Regions from separate parts of the Streptomyces sp. NPDC005492 genome, predicted to be linked through region 1. Evidence: riboswitches for the same ligand, from Rfam matches in the RefSeq annotation. Region 1 holds a riboswitch; the other holds the start of a gene.
The links. Region 1 has a riboswitch for thiamine pyrophosphate ahead of ABZT04_RS15655 (thiamine ABC transporter substrate-binding protein). Riboswitches for the same ligand answer to the same signal wherever they lie in the genome.

Region 1 (7,208 bases):
ACCAGGCCCATCAGCTCATCGGCGGTCGGATGCACGGCAAGGCGGATCTCAACCCGCGTCTGCCAGTCCTGCGGCTCGGGACCGCCGAACAGGTCGACCTGCGTCCGCAGACGCGGCGCAGAGACCGGCTCGGCCGGAACCCCGGTCACCTCGGGGAAGAGACCGAGCACGGACGCGCCGAACAGGTTCGCGATCAGCGGCTTGTAGAAGGCGCCCGGCATCGTCTTGCCGGACTCCCACCGCTTCCACTGCCGGACCATCGTCTCGTCATCCGGCAGCGGCTCAGCCGACAGCTTCCGCAGCTCACGGACCGCGTCGCCCTGCGACCACTGACGGACCTGACGCGCGGCGAGGATCTGCTGAGCCCACACGGGCCGTTCGGCAGTCGCTGCCTCGGATGCGAGCGGGGAACCAGCGAGTACAGGCATCATGGATGTACCCCTTCGAGGGTCGGGGAGCGGCTGACTGCTTGGCGGTAGGTGGCCGCTCCTTGCTGTGTCGGGCCATGGCGACGTATGTGCGTCATGGCCCGCTTTCGCGTTCCTATCTGGTGCGCACCAGTAGTCTCCATCTGGTGCGCACCAGATGCAAGAGGGTGCGCGCTGAATCTGGGAGATTCGCGGTTGCTGCATGCTTCGAGGGAACGCCCGTGAAGGGGTGTGCCGGTAGCCAACAAGCCCTAATGGCCCGCGTGTTAAGAGTGGTGTTAACCCCTTCCGACCTGCGAGATTTGGTGCATCCTGGTATGAGGTTCGAACGACCTAGCGACTGGGGGCGGTATGCGTGAGTGAACGGCTGAGGGACGCTCGAAATGCTCGCGGCTGGTCTCAGGAACGTCTGGTGCGGGAGGTCGAGCGATACGCCCGGCAGCACATGCTTGACGTCCCAACGACCGCGAGCCTCCGCGTCTATGTCTCCGAGTGGGAGAACGGCAGGCGCAAGATCTCAGCGAGATTCGCCGCGATCCTCCGACCTCTCCTCGGTCTCACCGATGGGGAGTTGCTCGGGGAGGTGCAGGTGGCCGGGCCGCCGCTGGTGGGCGGTTACGACGAACTGATCAGCCGAATCGATTCGGCTGGGAGTGTCGGCCTGAGCATGGTGAAGACCTTTATGGATCAGACTGAGCTGTTCCGCACGATGGACAGGCAGATGGGGGCCGCCGCTCTCGTCGACCAGATGACGGGCCACCTGGCCCGCCTCGAAGACGCGCTCACGTTCGCGGTCCTTCCCGACACCCGCCGGCCGGTTGCTCAGGCGCTCTCTGCCGCCGCGACGCTCGCGGCCTGGCAGGCTCTGGATGCGGGGGCCGTCGAACGAGCTTGGCGGAACTACGAGTTGGGCAAGCGTGCGGCTCAGGAAGCCGGAGAGCCCATGTACTTGGCGTACGCCATGGCGGAACAGGCCTACGTGCTCAGTGAGGCAGGGCGGCCGGAACTTGCCGTGGCGCTCGTACGCGACGCTCGTAGGGCAGCGGACGGCCACATGTCACCCCGCCTTCAGGCGTGGCTGTACGCGGCCGAGGCAGAGCTGTGCGCCAAGGCCGGGCCCGAACTGGCCGACGACTGCCGCCGCGCGCTGGACATGGCAGGGTCTGTGCTGCCGCCCGGCGATGAAGCCAGGGACCCAGACATGCTGAGCATCTTCCTGAACGGCTCGCACCTGGCCCGCTGGCGTGGCAATGCCCTTGCGATGCTTGGGGACGACGACGCGGTGGGCAGCCTCTACCAGGCGCTTGACTCACTCGATTCCACGTTCGTCCGTGCGGAATCCGGTCTCCGCTGCGACCTTGCCCAAGCGCACCTTGCGCGCGGCGAATACGACCAGGCGCAAGAGCACTTGCGGACCGCCCGCCTGTTGGCGAGCCGCACCGGATCGGCGCGGCATCGCCGCAGGATCGATCAGCTCACGCAGAAGCTGTAGACGTGTTCTTCTGCCTGCTCGCGAGCACGTGCAGGAGGCCGACGAGGGTGCCAGAGCCCATGAGTTGACCGCGCGCCATCAGGTCCGGGATGTCCGCGAGCGGTACCCACTCAACGCGGCCCGCTTCCTCCGCATCGCTCGGCTCGCCCACCTGCTCGGCGCTGTGCCCTACGAAGATCTCGTGCGGTGAGTCCACCATGCCGACCATGGGTTGATACGTGACGACGTGGTCAAGGTCGCCAGGGCGCCAACCTGTCTCTTCCTCGACTTCCCGCGCGGCGCACGTACGGGCATCCTCGCCCGCGTCCACGATCCCGCCCGGGAGCTCCCAGCCCCACTGATCCGGCACGAAGCGATAGCGCCAGAGCATGAGCACGCGGTCTTGGTCGTCCAGCACGGCTGTGATCGCGACGTGCTGTAGCCGCACCACATGGTGCTCAAAGCGCTTCACGCCCGGGGGCTCGACGTCGACCAACTCAAGCCGTACCCAGGGGTTGTTGTACACGGGCCGCTTGCCGTGGATCTGCCACGGCTCTAGCTCTGCCGAGCCCATGGCACCCACGCGCCGCTGGCTCGGGGCCCCCGCCGGCACTCGGTACGAACTCCGATCGTGAACCTCCAACACGCCTTCAGCAACGAGTCGGGCGAGCACCTGCCGCAAGGCGGTGCGGCCGATGTCGAGTTCCGTCGACAGCGTGCGCTCGGACGGCACCTTGTCACCGGGCGAGAGCTTCCCCCCTCCGACCCACTCACGGATCGTGCGCTCTACCCGAGCCGTCTTGGTCTCTGCCATTCGCGCAGCACGCTCCCCACTCGTTGACTGGTGCACACCAGCGTAGCCAGTCGGCACCTTCCCCGGCAGGTGACGCCTGAGGAGTCCCCGGGGGATAGAAGGTGCGGCCTACGGCCGCGCGACCTTTGGCAGCTCGCTCCGCTCGCGCGCGACGACTGCCGCCGAGGTTGGGCGCCATCGCGCCCGTCTGGCCAGTCCGCCGGACAAGCGGCTGCAACACGTGGTGTTTCAGCCGCCGTCCACGTGATCAGCCCGGGTTGAAGAGACCACCTCCGCCCGCGCGGGGGTGGTCTCTTCTGCTCTCCCGGCCTGTGTCTAGTGTCCGCAGCGTCCGCAACCCGCCTCTGCTAAGAGCGGCTCTGACCTGCGGAAACCGGCTCTTAGTAGCGGAGCGCGTCCGGACGCTGCGGACACTAGCGGACGCTAAACGATTTGTTTAGCGTCCGCAGAAACAGTCCAGGTCGGAGTGGGTAAGCGATATCCGGCGGACGCTGCGGACGCTATCTCTCCCCAACTCTCTAGTAAGAGAGTGAAGGACGGCTCTTCAGGAGGGGGAATCGCGGCCTGCCCCCTGAAGAGCCCTGGTGAGCCAGTCGGGGCAAGAGGAGCACGACGGCGCCCATCCACGGATGCCACCCGCCCCTTGGTGGCGCTACGGACTGCCTTGCCGCGCTACGGCGGCCGTGCTCCTCTTGCCCCGACTGGAGACCGTCCTCAGGAGCCTTCCAAGGGGCAGTCGCTCGCTGGGCTCGTCGGCGGGCGGCGCGCGAGCGGAGCGAGCCCAAGGGCGTGCGGCCGTAGGCCGCTCCCTCTTCATCGCGGCGGACAGACGGCCGGGCGCGATCCGATAGCGGTTCGGCGGCACCCCTCTCGGAGGTGCCTAACGGCCCGATTGGGGGTCAGCCCGCACAGGTCGCTAACCGCTAACACGCTGGTCACCTGCGGTTTTGGTCGCTATCAGGGTCGCTATCGTTAGCGACCCTTGCCGCTATCGATAGCGGCTCGGATGTAAGGAGTGACCGCTATCGGAGCCGCTAACGTTAGCGGGCCTAACGACTCACGTTAGTGCGGCTACGGCACCCGCCGGGCCGCGCTGCTAGGGCTCGCAATGCGGCCGTCGTACACCATGCCGTACGGGGCTTTCTACAGGTTCCATGGGTGTGGCCTCTATCGTCTAGCGCCCTGGTCAGACAGGGTGTAAGCCGCTAGCGAGACCTCTAGCGGTAGAGGGTCTGACCTCTACCGCTAGAGACCTGATCCGGGCCGTCTGCGGGCCGTCCGAGGGTGACCGACGACGACAGATGCCCACAGCCAACGACCACCGTGCGCCTCTTCGGCCGCAGGTCACACGATTCGATCTGCGACACTGGTACAGCCATGCCTAAGCCCGGAGAACTCACATTCGTCGCCCCCCGCGGAGCCAAGAAGCCCCCGCGGCACCTTGCCGATCTCACGCCTGCCGAGCGCAAGGAAGTCGTCGCCGCGATCGGGGAGAAGCCGTTTCGCGCCAAGCAGCTCTCGCAGCACTACTTCGCGCGGTTCGCGCACGACCCGGAGCAGTGGACCGACATCCCCGCCGGTTCGCGCGCCAAGCTCCAGGAGGCGCTGCTTCCGGAGCTGATGAGCGTCGTACGGCATCTGTCGACCGACCAGGACACCACCCGCAAGACGCTGTGGCGGCTGTTCGACGGGACGCTCGTCGAGTCGGTGCTGATGCGGTACCCGGACCGGGTGACCATGTGCATCAGCTCGCAGGCGGGGTGCGGGATGAACTGCCCGTTCTGCGCGACGGGTCAGGCCGGCCTCGACCGGAACCTCTCCACCGGTGAGATCGTGCACCAGATTGTGGACGGCATGCGGGCGCTGCGCGACGGCGAGATCCCCGGCGGTCCCGCGCGGCTGTCCAACATCGTCTTCATGGGCATGGGCGAGCCCCTCGCCAACTACAAGCGGGTCGTCCAGTCCATCCGTGCCCTCACCGACCCCGAGCCGGACGGCCTCGGGCTCTCGCAGCGCGGGATCACCGTCTCGACCGTCGGACTGGTCCCGGCGATCCACCGCTTCAGCGACGAGGGCTTCAAGTGCCGCCTCGCGATCTCGCTGCACGCGCCCGACGACGAGCTGCGCGACACCCTGGTCCCCGTGAACACGCGGTGGAAGGTGCGCGAGGTCCTCGACGCCGGCTGGGAGTACGCGGCGAAGTCCGGACGCCGGCTGTCCATCGAGTACGCGCTGATCCGCGACATCAACGACCAGGCCTGGCGCGGTGACCGGCTCGGCCGACTCCTCAAGGGCAAGCCGGTGCACGTCAACCTGATCCCGCTGAACCCGACGCCGGGCTCCAAGTGGACGGCCTCCCGCCCCGAGGACGAGAAGGCGTTCGTCGAGGCCATCGCCGCCCACGGCGTGCCGGTCACCGTCCGGGACACCCGCGGCCAGGAGATCGACGGAGCCTGCGGTCAGCTCGCCGCCACCGAGAGGTAACCTTCACCTGCACCACCTGTACGTACACCTTCATATCCGACAGGGGAGCGCGCAGCGCTGAGAGTGCGGCAATCGGGCCGCAGACCCTCTGAACCTCGCCCAGGTCATTCTGGGTAGGAAGTTCGGTCATCACCGTGAACACCAAGAAGTACTGTGCTGTCCTCGTCGGCCTCGGCCTGGTCACGCTGTCCGCGTGCGGCTCGGGGTCGGACGGGAGCAGTGGCTCCGACTCCAAGACCGTCACCCTCGTCAGCCACGACTCGTGGGCCGTCTCGAAGAGCGTCCTCAAGGACTTCGAGAAGCAGTCCGGCTACACGGTCAAGGTCCTCAAGGACGGCGACGCGGGCCAGGCCGTCAACAAGGCGATCCTGACCAAGGACAACCCCCAGGGCGACGTCTTCTTCGGCGTCGACAACACCCTGCTCTCCCGCGCCCTCGACAACGGCCTCTTCCAGTCCTACGACGCGAAGGGCGCGGATCTCGTCAAGTCCGCGTACCGCGTCGACCAGAGCAAGCACCGGGTCACGCCCATCGACACCGGCGACATCTGCGTCAACTACGACAAGGCGTACTTCAGCAAGCACAAGCTGACCCCGCCGGCCTCCTTCGCCGACCTGGTCAAGCCGGAGTACAAGAACCTCCTCGTCACGGAGAACGCGGCCACCTCCTCACCCGGCCTCGGCTTCCTGCTGGGCAGCGCCGCGCAGTACGGCGACGACGGCTGGCAGGCGTACTGGAAGAAGCTCAAGGCCAACGGCGTGAAGGTCGTCGACGGCTGGGAGCAGGCCTACGACCAGGAGTTCTCCGGTTCGGCCGGTGGCAAGAAGGCGGGCGGCGACCGGCCCCTCGTCGTCTCGTACGCCTCCTCGCCGCCCGCCGAGGTCATCTACGGCGACCCGAAGCCGACCACCGCGCCCACCGGGGTGTCGTACGGCACCTGCTTCCGGCAGACCGAGTACGCGGGACTGCTCAGCAACGCGAAGAACACCAAGGGCGGCAAGGCCTTCATCGACTTCCTGCTCACCAAGGAGTTCCAGGAGGACATGCCGCTCAACATGTTCGTCTACCCGGTGATCGAAGGCGCCACGGTGCCGCAGGAGTTCGTGAAGTACGGCCGCCAGGCCCCGGACCCCGAGACGATGGCGCCCGCGAAGATCGCCGCCGACCGGGACCAGTGGGTCAAGTCGTGGACCTCGCTCGTACTGAAGTAGCCCAGCGGCGGAAGACCCGCACAGGGAACGCGACGCGGCTCGGACTCATGGCCGTGCCCGTCGCGTTCTTCGCGGTGTTCTTCGCCTACCCCGTCGCCTCGATCGTCGCGCGCGGCCTCAAGGTGGACGGCGCCTGGCAGTTGGGCCGCATCGGGGACGTGCTCGCGCAGTCGGACATCCGGCACGTGCTGTGGTTCACCACCTGGCAGGCGCTCGCCTCCACCGCGCTCACGCTGCTGATCGCGCTCCCCGGAGCGTATGTCTTCGCGCGCTTCGACTTCCCGGGCCGGCATGTGCTGCGGGCCGTCGTGACGGTCCCCTTCGTGCTCCCTACGGTCGTCGTCGGTACGGCGTTCCTCGCCCTCGTCGGCCGGGGCGGACTCCTCGACGACCTGTGGGGCGTACGCCTCGACACCACCGTGTGGGCCATCCTGCTCGCGCACGTCTTCTTCAACTACGCGGTCGTCGTACGGACGGTGGGCGGCCTCTGGGCCCAGCTCGACCCGCGTCAGGAGGAGGCCGCGCGGATGCTCGGCGCCTCCCGGCTCCGGGCCTGGCGGCAGGTGACGCTGCCCGCGCTCGCGCCCGCCGTGGCCGCCGCCGCGCTGATGGTCTTCCTCTTCACCTTCACCTCCTTCGGTGTGGTCCAGATTCTCGGCGGCCCGACCTTCTCGACCCTCGAAGTGGAGATCTACCGCCAGACCTCGGAGGTCTTCGACCTCTCCACGGCGGCCGTGCTGACGATCGTCCAGTTCGTCGCGGTGGGCGCGATCCTCGCCGTCCACGCCTGGACGGTACGG
Region 2 (7,208 bases), on a different contig from region 1:
CGTCCGAGATGGTCAGGGTCACCGAGTCGTTGTCCCGGATGCGGGCGCCCGACTCCGGATCGGAGCTGATCACCGTGCCACGCTTCACCGTGTCGCTGTAGGCGTGCTTGACCGCCTTGACGTCGAGACCGGCCTCGTCCAGCCGCTCCCTCGCCTGCGCCTGCGTCTTCGCCAGCAGCGGCGGGACCTTGGTGAACTGTCCGGAGTTGATGTACCAGACGCCCGCCCCGACCCCGAGGATCAGCAGCACGGCGGCGAGAACCGCGAACAGTCCGCGCCGGGGCCGCCGCGCGTCGCGCCGCCGGGGCGGCAGCGGGGGGCCGCTCTCGAACCGGCTGGTCCGGTTGAGCGGGTCACCGTGCTCGTCGTCCTCGTTGACGGGCAGCGGGCGGGGCACGGTCAGCGAGCGCGGGATCACGCTCGTACGGTTCTCCGAGTGGGGATACTCCGCGGTCAGCGCCTGCGGCGGCACCGCGTCCAACTGCTCGGTGCTCAGCCCCGAGCGCGCGTCGCGCACCAGGCCGAACAGCGCGACCGCGTCGTAGGGCCGGATGTCCGGGGTGCGCGCGGTGGCCGTGGCGACCAGCTCGTCCAGCTCGAACGCCAGCCCCGGGACGAGGGCCGAGGGCGGCGGGACGTCCTCGTGCAGATGCTTGTAGAGCACGATCGCGGCGGAGTCCCCGTCGTGCGGCTTCTGCCCGGTCAGCATCTCGTACAGCACGACACCGCACGCGTACACGTCGACCCGGGGATCGGCGGTGGTCCCCTCGATCTGCTCCGGCGCGAGATACGACACCGTGCCGAGGACGGACCCGGTGGTGCTGGTGACCGTGTCCACGGACCTGACCAGCCCGAAGTCGGCGACCTTGACCCGGCCGTCGTCCCCTATGAGCACGTTCTCCGGCTTCATGTCCCGGTGCACGAACCCGGCCCGGTGCGCGGCACCCAGCGCGGCCAGCACCGGCTCCAGGATGTCGAGGGCGGCCCGCGGCTGGAGCGCCCCGCGCTCGCGCAGCACGTCCCGCAGGGTGCAGCCGGCGACGTACTCCATCGCCAGATAGACGTACGACCCCTGGGCGCCCTGGTCGAAGACCTGCACCACGTTCGGGTGCGCCAGCCGCGCCACCGACTTGGCCTCGCGGATGAACCGGTCGACGAAGGAGGCGTCGGCCGCCAGCCCCGGGTGCATCACCTTGAGCGCGAGGACCCGGTCCAGGCGGGTGTCCACGGCCCGGTAGACCGTGGCCATCCCGCCGACGGCGATCCGCGCGTCGACGCGATAGCGGCCGTCGAGCAGCTGCCCGACGAGAGGGTCATGAAGGGTCGTATCCACGCAGGTGAGTGTACGAGCCGAGGCTGACAGCGCCGCCTTTTCGGCCAGGATCGGGGCGGTACTGCAGCCGAGCTGTGACGGATCCCACGCTGTGGAACGGGTGTTCAGAAGGCCGGCCGCTCCGGGTCCAGCCGGGCCAGGCCCTCCGCGGGGGACGAGGCCTCGGCGAAGTGCCTGCGCGGGATACGTCCCGCCCGGAACGCCAGCCGTCCCGCCTCCACCGCGCTCCGCATGCCGGAGGCCATCAGCACCGGCTCCCGCGCCCGCGTCACCGCCGAGGCGAGCATCACACCCGCGCATCCCAGCTCCATCGCGAACGCGGCGTCGGACGCCGTACCGGCCCCCGCGTCCAGGATCACCGGCACACGCGCGTGCTCGGTGATGAGCTGGAAGTTGTGCGGGTTGCGGATACCGAGCCCGGAGCCGATCGGCGAGCCCAGCGGCATGATCGCCGCGCACCCGACGTCCTCCAGCTTCCGCGCCAGCACGGGATCGTCGTTCGTGTACGGCAGCACCGTGAACCCGTCGTCGACCAGGGTCTCGGCGGCATCGAGCAGCTCGATCGGGTCGGGCAGCAGGGTCCGCTCGTCCGCGATCACCTCGAGCTTGATCAGGGCCGTCCCGAGCGCCTCCCGCGCCAGCCTGGCCGTCAGCACGGCCTCGCCTGCCGTGAAGCAGCCCGCCGTGTTGGGCAGCACCCGGATGCCCAGCCGGTCCAGGACGGACAGCACCGAGCCGTGCACGGAAGCGTTTACGCGCCGCATCGCGACCGTCGTCAGCTCCGTTCCGGAGGCCACCAGCGCGCGCTCCAGGACATCGAGGCTCGGCGCGCCTCCGGTGCCCATGATCAGACGGGACGTGAAGTTCGTGCCACCGAGGACGAAGGGGTCGTCGGCCATGGGTCAGCCTCCTTGGACGGCGGTGAGGACCTCGACGCGGTCTCCCTCGGAGAGGGGCGTCGACGGCCACTGCGCGCGCGGGACGACGGTTTCGTTGAGGGCGGCGGCCACACCGGAGGGCGACGGGGCCAGGGACCGCACGAGGGTGTCGAGAGCCGTGCCGGGAGCGATCTCCCGGGGCTCCCCGTTGACGGAGACGTTCATACGCGCGACTCCGTGAGGGCGAACCGCTTCGGGGTGAACGGACGCGCCTCGTCCGGCAGTTCACCGGTGGCCAGCGCGTGTGCGAGGGCGTCGCCGGTGACCGGGGTGAGCAGCACGCCGTTGCGGTAGTGCCCGGTGGCCAGCAGCAGCCCCGGCAGTCCGGTCGGGCCGAGCAGCGGCGCGTTGTCGGGCGAGCCGGGGCGCAGCCCGGCCCGGGTCTCGGTGAGCGGGAGTTCGGTGATGCCCGGGATCAACTCATGGGCGTCACGCAGCAGTTCGTAGACACCGCCGGCGGTCACCGTGGTGTCCCAGCCCAGCTCCTCGCTGGTCGCGCCGACGACCAGCTCGCCGTTCTCGCGCGGCACCAGATAGACCTGGCTGCCGCGCACCACGGCGCGCACGGTGCGGTTCAGGAACGGCGCGTACCGCTCCGGCACGGTCAGCCGCAGCACCTGCCCCTTCACGGGCCGTACGGGCGGCAGGACGTCGTCGGGAACCCCCTCCAGCCGCCCGCTGAGACTGCCGGCCGCGAGCACCACCTGATCCGCGCCGAGCGCTTCTCCGTCCCGCGTGACGATTCCGGCGGCCCGCTCCCGTACGACCGTGAGGCGCTCGGCCCAGGTCCGGTGGAAGACGACGCCGGCCCGCTCGCAGGCGGCCACCAGCGCGTGCGCCAGCCGCCGGGGATCGACCTGGTGGTCGCCGTCGACCCGGAGCCCCCCGCGTACGCCCGGCGCGAGCATCGGCTCCAGGCGCCGACACTCACGCCCGGACAGCCACTCCGAGTCCAGCCCCGACTGCCGTTGCAGGGCGTGCAGTTCCCGCAGATGGGCGCGGTCGTCGGCGTCCAGGGCGACGGCGAGCGTGCCGCAGCGGCGATAGCCGAGATCCAGCCCGGTGAGGTCGGTCAGCTCGGCCGCGAAGTCCGGGTAGCGGTGCGCCGAGGCCAGGTTGAGGGCGAGCAGGGTCTGCTCGCCGTAGTGCAGCTCCGTGACGGCGGCCAGCATCCCGGCGGCCACCTGAGCGGCCCCGCCGCCCGGCTCGGGGTCCACCACAGCGGTGGCGAACCCGCGCTGCGCCGCCCGCCAGGCCGTGACCAGCCCGATGATTCCGCCCCCGACGACGAGGACGTCTGACGTACGTGTAGGCATGGGCGTCCAGCCCCTCCCTTCGCCGGCATGACCCGGATCAGGTTCGTACGGTCGGAGGCCGGCCAGCCTCCCTCTCAGCCCGGTACGTCCGGACTCCCGCGAGTGCTTTACGTTGGCCACCCTAGCCCGTGCCGTATCCCTCAGTAAGGGAGCCTCCGCTCATGGCCCGCTCGCTCGACGGTCTCGTCCTCGCCCCCGTCGTGGACCAGGCACCGGGTCAGGTCGGGACGCGCACCCGGTTCGCCTACCACGAGAAGGACGGCGAGATCTGGGCCGAGTACGCGGGCGGCGACGTCGTCCGCGGACATCTCGTCGGCACGCGCGCGGGGGACCGGCTCGACTTCCGGTACGTGCAGTTGAAGCGGGACGGGACGACCTCCTCCGGGCACTGCGTGTCCCAAGTGGTCGAGCTGCCCGACGGCCGCGTCCGCCTGGAGGAGACCTGGGAGTGGGAGTCGCAGCCGGGCAGCGGGACGAGTGTTGTGGAACAGCTCACTGAACGCGCCCCCTGACTGACGAATTGTCAGGTGTCTATGGTGATCGGATGAGCGAGCAGACACGTGTGGTCGTCGTCGGCGCGGGCATGGCCGGGGTGCAGACCGCGGTCGCCCTGCGGGAGCAGGGCTTCACCGGGACCGTCACGCTGATCGGCGCGGAACCCCATCAGCCCTACGACCGCCCGCCGCTGTCCAAGGCCGTGCTGCTGGGCAAGGCCGAGGGGTCCGCCTTCGACGTCGACTTCGAGGCGCTCGGCATCGAGGTGCGGCTGGGGCGCGAGGTGGTGGGCCTGCGCCCCGCCGAGCACGAACTGGACACCGCCGAGGGCCCGGTGCCGTACGACGTCCTGGTGCTCGCGACCGGTGCCGAGCCGATCCGGCTGCCGGGCGCCGAGGGCATTCCCGGGGTGCATCTGCTGCGCACTCTGGACGACGCCGAGCGGCTGCGGCCCGTGCTCGCCCGGCAGCACGACATCGTGGTCGTCGGCGCGGGCTGGATCGGCGCGGAGTTCGCCACGGCCGCGCGCGAGGCGGGCTGCGCGGTGACCGTCGTGGAGGCCGCCGACCGGCCGCTCGCCGGCGCGCTGCCCGCCGAGGTGGCCGCGCCGATGGCCGCCTGGTACGCGGATGCCGGAGCCTCGCTGCGGACGCACGCGCGCGTGGCGCACGTCGAACCCGGCGAAGTGGTCCTCGACGACGGCTCCCGGCTGCCCGCCGGCGCCGTCGTGGTCGGCATCGGCGCCCGCCCCGCCACCACCTGGCTGACCGGCTCCGGCGTCGCACTGGGCGCCCACCACGAGGTCCTGGCCGACGACCGGCTGCGCACCTCGGTGCCGGACGTGTACGCGGTCGGCGACTGCGCCTCCTTCCCTTCGGGAAGGTACGGCGAGCGCCTTCTGGTCCACCACTGGGACAACGCCCTCCAGGGCCCCCGCACGGTCGCCGCGAACATCATCGGGGAGGTCCCGGCGGTCTACGACCCGGTGCCGTACTTCTGGTCCGAGCAGTTCGGCCGCTTCGTCCAGTACGCCGGCCACCACGCGTCCGCCGACACGACCCTGTGGCGCGGCGATCCGTCCACCCCGGCCTGGACCGTCTGCTGGCTGCGCGAGAACCGCCTGGTGGCCCTCCTGGCGGTCGGCCGCCCCCGCGACCTGGCCCAGGGCCGCCGCCTGATCGAGGCGGGCACACCGATGAACCCCGAGCTGCTGGCCGACCCTTCTCGGCCGATGAAGGCCGCTATCGCCTAGTTGGACCCCCCGGGTCGGACCGGCCCGACTTCCGACTGTCAGTCCGGGATGGCACGCTGTTCACGTGACCGAGATTGACGCAAAGATCGATGCTCTCGTCCCCGCCTGGCTCACGCTGCCCGACATCGCAGAGATGCTCGATGTCGAGGTGACACGCGTGCGGCAGCTGGTCAAGGAGGGCCAAGTCATCGCCGTACGCCGTGGTGAGAACCGCGCGCTGCACGTCCCCGCCGCCTTCATCGACGGGGCCGAGCAGAAGGTCGTCAAGGGCCTCACGGGCACCCTGACGCTCCTGCGGGACGACGGCTTCTCCGACGAAGAGATGCTGGAGTGGCTCTTCACCCCCGACCCCAGCCTGCCCGGCACCCCCGCGCAGGCACTCAGCGAGAATCGCGGCACGGAGGTGAAGCGCCGCGCCCAGGCGCTCGCCGTCTGACCCGGACGCCCGACCGGTGTACGGGCCGCGCCCACCCGCGGCCCGTACACGGCACCACCACGCCATGACAACGGGGGACACACCCATGCCCGACACCACCGCCGCCGCCGTGCGCGCCGAACTCGCCGACGCCCGGCTCTACCTCTGCACGGACGCCCGCAGGCGACAGGGCGACCTCGCGGAGTTCCTGGACGCGGTCCTGGTCGGCGGGGTCGACATCGTGCAGTTGCGCGACAAGGACATGGAGGCCGCCGAGGAGCTTGAGCACCTCCAGGTGTTCGCCGACGCCTGCGCCCGGCACGGCAGGTTGCTGGCGGTGAACGACCGCGCGGACGTCGCCCACGCCGCCGGCGCCGACGTACTGCACCTGGGCCAGGGCGACCTTCCGGTCCCCGCGGCCCGCGCGATCCTCGGCGCGGACGTGCTGATCGGCCGCTCCACCCACGCCGAGTCCGAGGCCGCCGCGGCCGCCGTCCAGGAGGGCGTGGACTACTTCTGCACGGGCCCCTGCTGGCCGACCCCCACCAAGCCCGGCCGGCACGCCCCCGGCCTCGACCTGGTCCGGTACACGGCCGCCCTGGGCACCGACCGCCCCTGGTTCGCCATCGGCGGCATCGACCTCGGCAACCTCGACGAGGTGCTCGAAGCGGGCGCCCGCCGGGTCGTCGTCGTACGGGCCGTCATGGAGGCCGACGACCCGGGCGCGGCGGCGGCGGAGTTCGCGAAGCGGCTGCGGCAGCTCTGAGGGGCGTCCAGGAGCCGGGCTTTTGTCCGATGGGTGGACAAGAGGGCGACAAAGCGGGCAAATTCCCGGTTCCGGTTGGGTGACCGGCGCCCCCTGACTAACCTGCGGGTATGGCCTTCGGAACCGCATCCACCAGGACTGATCGAGCACGCACCGTGCGCGACATGCTCGCGACCGGCAAGGGGACGTATTCGTTCGAGTTCTCCGCGCCGAAGACCCCCAAGGGTGAGCGGAACCTGTGGAGCGCACTGCGAAGGGTCGAGGCCGTCGCCCCCGACTTCGTCTCGGTGACCTACGGCGCCGGCGGCTCGACCCGCGCGGGCACCGTCAAGGAGACCGAGCAGATCGTCGCCGACACCACGCTCACCCCGGTCGCACACCTCACCGCGGTCGACCACTCCGTCGCCGAACTGCGCAACATCATCGGGCAGTACGCCGACGCCGGGATCCGCAACATCCTGGCCGTGCGCGGCGACCCGCCCGGCGACCCCATGGCCGACTGGGTGGCGCACCCCCAGGGGCTGACGTACGCGGCCGAACTGGTCCGGCTCATCAAGGAGTCGGGCGACTTCTGTGTCGGTGTCGCCGCGTTCCCGGAGATGCACCCGCGCTCCCCGGACTGGGACACGGACGTCTCGCACTTCGTCGACAAGTGCCGGGCCGGCGCCGACTACGCGATCACTCAGATGTTCT

Region 2: it holds a riboswitch for thiamine pyrophosphate, as region 1 does, so the genes downstream of both, thiO (glycine oxidase ThiO) here and ABZT04_RS15655 (thiamine ABC transporter substrate-binding protein) in region 1, are expected to answer to the same signal.

Annotation. Positions count from the first base shown of each region.
Region 1 is NZ_JBEXDX010000009.1:196,290-203,497, forward strand. It holds gene ABZT04_RS15635 (hypothetical protein) at 1-431, opposite strand, end outside; gene ABZT04_RS15640 (XRE family transcriptional regulator) at 874-1,920, shown strand; gene ABZT04_RS15645 (NUDIX domain-containing protein) at 1,904-2,713, opposite strand; gene rlmN (23S rRNA (adenine(2503)-C(2))-methyltransferase RlmN) at 4,091-5,197, shown strand; TPP riboswitch at 5,229-5,335, shown strand; gene ABZT04_RS15655 (thiamine ABC transporter substrate-binding protein) at 5,332-6,408, shown strand; gene ABZT04_RS15660 (iron ABC transporter permease) at 6,456-7,208, shown strand, end outside.
Region 2 is NZ_JBEXDX010000051.1:9,782-16,989, reverse strand. It holds gene pknB (Stk1 family PASTA domain-containing Ser/Thr kinase) at 1-1,333, opposite strand, end outside; gene ABZT04_RS39330 (thiazole synthase) at 1,438-2,232, opposite strand; gene thiS (sulfur carrier protein ThiS) at 2,236-2,436, opposite strand; gene thiO (glycine oxidase ThiO) at 2,433-3,587, opposite strand; TPP riboswitch at 3,585-3,697, opposite strand; gene ABZT04_RS39315 (hypothetical protein) at 3,749-4,099, shown strand; gene ABZT04_RS39310 (FAD-dependent oxidoreductase) at 4,132-5,334, shown strand; gene ABZT04_RS39305 (Rv2175c family DNA-binding protein) at 5,399-5,770, shown strand; gene thiE (thiamine phosphate synthase) at 5,856-6,515, shown strand; gene metF (methylenetetrahydrofolate reductase [NAD(P)H]) at 6,626-7,208, shown strand, end outside.